Regions from separate parts of the Paraburkholderia sp. J12 genome, predicted to be linked through region 2. Evidence: riboswitches for the same ligand, from Rfam matches in the RefSeq annotation. Region 2 holds a riboswitch; the other holds the start of a gene.
What was found. A riboswitch is a leader RNA that binds a small molecule or an ion and turns the genes downstream of it on or off. The one in region 2 is predicted to bind glycine.

Region 1: linked by a shared signal. The riboswitch ahead of gcvT (glycine cleavage system aminomethyltransferase GcvT) and the one ahead of U5760_RS08905 (D-amino acid dehydrogenase) in region 2 are both predicted to bind glycine.

The regions. Positions count from the first base shown of each region.
Region 1 is NZ_CAJMZC010000002.1:683,693-685,889, forward strand. It holds gene gcvT (glycine cleavage system aminomethyltransferase GcvT) at 1-1,111, opposite strand, end outside; glycine riboswitch at 1,191-1,333, opposite strand; glycine riboswitch at 1,392-1,495, opposite strand; gene U5760_RS08095 (hypothetical protein) at 1,691-2,041, opposite strand.
Region 2 is NZ_CAJMZC010000003.1:43,831-46,027, forward strand. It holds gene U5760_RS08900 (DUF3828 domain-containing protein) at 421-870, shown strand; glycine riboswitch at 1,092-1,181, shown strand; gene U5760_RS08905 (D-amino acid dehydrogenase) at 1,330-2,197, shown strand, end outside.

The sequences.
Region 1 (2,197 bases), on a different contig from region 2:
CCAGCACCTTGCCGTTGCGCACGAACGGCAGTTTTACCACGCTTGCGGGAAGGGCTTTGTCGCGGATCTGCACCTGCACGACATCGCCCGGCTGCACGCCTTGCGGCACGCGCGCGAAGGCGATGGATTCCTGCATGGTGGGCGAGAAGGTGCCGCTCGTGATTTCGCCTTCTCCGTGCGGAGTGAGCACCTTCTGGTGCGCGCGCAGCACGCCGCCCGCCTTGCCGTTTTCCTTCTGCAGGATCAGGCCGACGAAGGTCATGCGCGAGCCGTTCGCCTCCAGCGCGGCGCGGCCGACGAAGTCGCGCGGCTCTTTCAGGTCGACGGTCCAGGCGAGGCCCGCGTCGAGCGGCGAGACGCCTTCGTCCATGTCCTGGCCGTACAGGTTCATGCCGGCTTCGAGGCGCAGCGTGTCGCGCGCGCCAAGGCCGGCGGGCTTCACGCCCTGGCGCTGCAGCGCGTCCCAGAGTTCGCACACGGCTATGGCGGGCACGACCACTTCGAAGCCGTCTTCGCCGGTATAGCCCGTGCGCGCGATCATCAGCTCGCCGAACGGCGTGCTTTCGATCTTCGCGGCGTTGAAGGGCTTGAGGATTTCGGTGCTGCTGCGCGTGGAGGGCGCCACCTGCCAGACCTTCTCGCGGGCGTTCGGGCCCTGCACGGCGACGATCGCAAGATCGCGGCGCGGCGTGATGGTGAGGCCGAAGCCTTCTTCGGCGTTGAGCTTCTCGAGCCAGGCGATGTCTTTGTCGGCCGTGCTGGCGTTGACGACGGTGCGGAACTGATCGTCGGCGAAGTAATAGACGATCAGGTCGTCGATCACGCCGCCTTCGGGGTTGAGCATGCAGGTGTAGAGGGCGCGGCCCGGCGTGGTCAGCTTGGCGACGTTGTTGGCGAGCGCGCGCTGGAAGAAGGCGCGTGCCTTCGGACCGGCGAAATCGACGACGCACATGTGCGAGACGTCGAACATGCCGGCGTCGGTGCGCACGGCGTGGTGCTCGTCGATCTGCGAGCCGTAGTTCACGGGCATGTCCCAGCCGCCGAAATCGACCATGCGGGCGTTGAGCGCACGGTGCGTAGCGTTGAGCGGGGTGTGTTTCAGTTCGGTCATGGGGCGGCCTCGGCACGGTCGAAAACGAAAAGGGCCATGCATGACGCGCCGCAGGCACGATGCCTGTGGACGCTTCTTGCATGGCCCCTCTGTCCTCGGTACCTGAGAGATTGCGCCGGGCGCCGCGGTAGTCGGCACTGGGCGGCGCGCGCCCCTTCGGTGGGCAGTCTGAACGCGGCCTGTCTTGCCGCCGTTCTGCTGCCGCTCTCCAGAGTGCGGACCTCGTTGCGTCTCCGTTCGCCCGCGCGCGATGGCGCGCGGAGCTGGCGGATAGGCGGTCCGGCGCGCACGGTCCTTTTGCCTGAGAGTTTGTGGGTTGCCCCTTCGGCGGTGCCGGGTGCGCGCAGCAAAGCGGCAATCGGCACGCTCTCCCGGCGCGCGCAGCGATTGTGCGCGACGCGCACAGGGCGTGTCAATGCGGAAAATTTTGATCGGGAGGGACAGATGGCGCCCGGGCGCCGGCGGCGTGTCCTGCCGCGGAGGGAGCCGGTGTGAGGACCGCAGCGCAGCGGTCCCCACACCGGAAGCGGGCGCGCAGAGCGCACGCCGCGAAGGGATGACTCAGGGATTGCCCAGGCGTTACTCGCCGATGGCGTGAGCGGCCTGGTCGAGTTCCTGGTTCAGCACGCGTTGCTCGTCGCCGGAGAGACCGCCGCCGTGCTGGGCTGCCATGTTGTGCGCTTCGCCGCGGATTTCGTCGAGGCGGTGATGCAGCGCGCCACCTTGGGGCGGCGGATAGTAGCCCTGGTTCACGTGCACGTCGATGCGGTGGCTCAGGTTATCGATGCGGCCATCCACCTGGTGCAGACGCTCGACGGCGATCTGATGCGGCGTCGGGCCGGGCGGCGGGGGCGGCGGCTGGTTGACGACGCAGGCAGCCAGCGTCGAAACGAGGGCGCTTGCGGCAAGTGTGCGGGCGATGCGAGACATTAAGACTCTCCTTTTGGTCGTTGTCGCTCTTTCTGGCGTTGTCCGAACGCCCAACGTCCGAAGCGCGGCTTCCGATGACCGGCCACGCGCCGCCACATGTAACCGTTTGTAATCATCTTTCATGGATGTCGGAACAATGAAAGGTGTTGCGCGGGA
Region 2 (2,197 bases):
AAACAAAGCATGCCGAACTCATACTAGGCAATCAGGATAATTTATAATGCCTTATAACGCTTCAGTAGCCTCCACCTACGCACGTATCCATGCAAGACTCACGAGTATCGGCCGATGTGCGGAGTATGTTCGTCGCGCAATCGACAACGGCGGACAACCGATTGCCCACACTGCCCGCGCAAAGGACATGGGACATGCGCTAACCGATGCGGGCTTCGGTGAAGTGCCGAACGCCACGCCGCAGGCGGGGGACGTGGTTGTGATTCAACCCGCGCCGGGGCACCCTGACGGACATGCCGCAATCTACGATGGCCAGCGTTGGGTCTCGGATTTCCGGCAACAGCATGGGCTCTACCCAGGCCCGGCATACCGACAGGCGCGCCCGTCCTACAAGATTTACCGTCACAACTGAGGCGCAACATGAGACGCTTTCTCTATCTTGTACTCGCTGCGCTATCGTTCACGATGCCTTTGCGCAGTGCGCTCGCGACCGGTGCGGCGAATGCACCCGAAGCGCGCGCAAATGCCTTCTATTCGTGGTTTATCGCGAACGACACGGACAAGTCATATCCGCTCAATCTGCCGGCTATCGAGCAATTCGTAAGTGCAAAGACAGTCAGCCGACTTCGCGACGATTACGCACGCTCGGGTCCACCCGGTGGTGTCGATTACTTCCTCAAGGTACAGGACTATGACGGGCGCGATTGGTCCCAGCATATCGCAACCCATGGGGCAATCATGCTCGGCGACGTTGCGGTCGTGCCGGTCACGTTTGGTTCGAATGCCAAAACGAGCGTCCTCGTATTCATGCGCCGGATTGATGGCACATGGGAAATTACCAAGGTAGACGATACAGAGGACTACCATTAAATTGCCTTCAGACGGACCACGCTTCATACAGCGCGTTCTCAGCGAGTAGTCTGCTTGCGTCACTGTGCCTGGGCGGTTTCGCGACGTCCGGTGATGCTCCCAACACGTTCGTACTATTGCGCCGACACCACAACAAGAAAATGCCAAAGAAGCCAGCCCCTACCCTTCAAATAAAACCCCTTGCCCTCGCCGATTTGAACAGGTAGTCTTGCGCTGTTCTACGACGCAGCACGGGAGAGATCGTCCATCGCGACGACGCCGACGGAGCAACCGCCCCGGAAACTCTCAGGCAAAAGGACCGTGCAGCGGGAACATCTGGAGAGCGGCGCTGCACGCGCCCACCGAAGGGGAGCCTGCCACCACAGCCGGTCGGCACGCGAAACTCTCAGGTACATGGACAGATGGGGCATTGGCGCCGGTTGAGATCGGCCGGCAATGCTCAACACCACTGGACATGTCATGTCACGAATCGCCATCATTGGCGCCGGCATTACCGGCGTCACGACCGCTTACGCCCTCGCCCGCCGCGGTTGCCGCGTCACCGTGCTCGAACGCCACCGCTACGCGGCCATGGAAACCTCGTTCGCCAACGGCGGCCAGCTCTCCGCCAGCAACGCCGAGGTCTGGAACAGCCGCGCCACGGTGCTCAAAGGGCTGCGCTGGATGTTCAGGCGCGACGCACCGCTCCTGATGAATCCCAAGCCGGGCTGGCACAAATACAGCTGGATCGGCGAGTTCCTGCGGCAGATTCCGCACTACCGCGACAACACGATCGAAACCGTACGCCTCGCCCTTGCCGCTCGCGAGCACCTCTTTTCGATTGCGGAACGCGAAGGCATCGATTTCGACCACGAAAAGCGCGGTATTCTGCACTTCTATGCAACGCGCCGCGAATTCGAAACCGCCACAAAAGTAAACGCGCTGCTGCGCGAGGGCGGCCTCGAACGGCGGCCGGTCACGCCCGACGAAATACGTGCGCTCGAACCGGCGCTGCATGGCCCGTTTTACGGCGGCTTTTTCACCGAATCGGATTCCACCGGCGATATCCACAAGTTCACGCGCGGCCTCGCGCAAGCATGCGCTCGTCTTGGTGTGGAGTTTCGCTACGACACGACCGTGCAGGCCATCGTCGAGTCCGCAGACGGAACGCTTGCTGTCGGCACGCAACGCGAGGGGCAACAGGACACGGAACACTTCGACCGCGTCGTGATCTGCGCAGGCGTGGGCAGCCGCGCATTGGCAGCGTACGTGGGCGACCACGTCAACGTCTATCCCGTGAAGGGCTACTCGATCACGGTCTGCCTCGACGACGAAGCCAGCCGAAGCG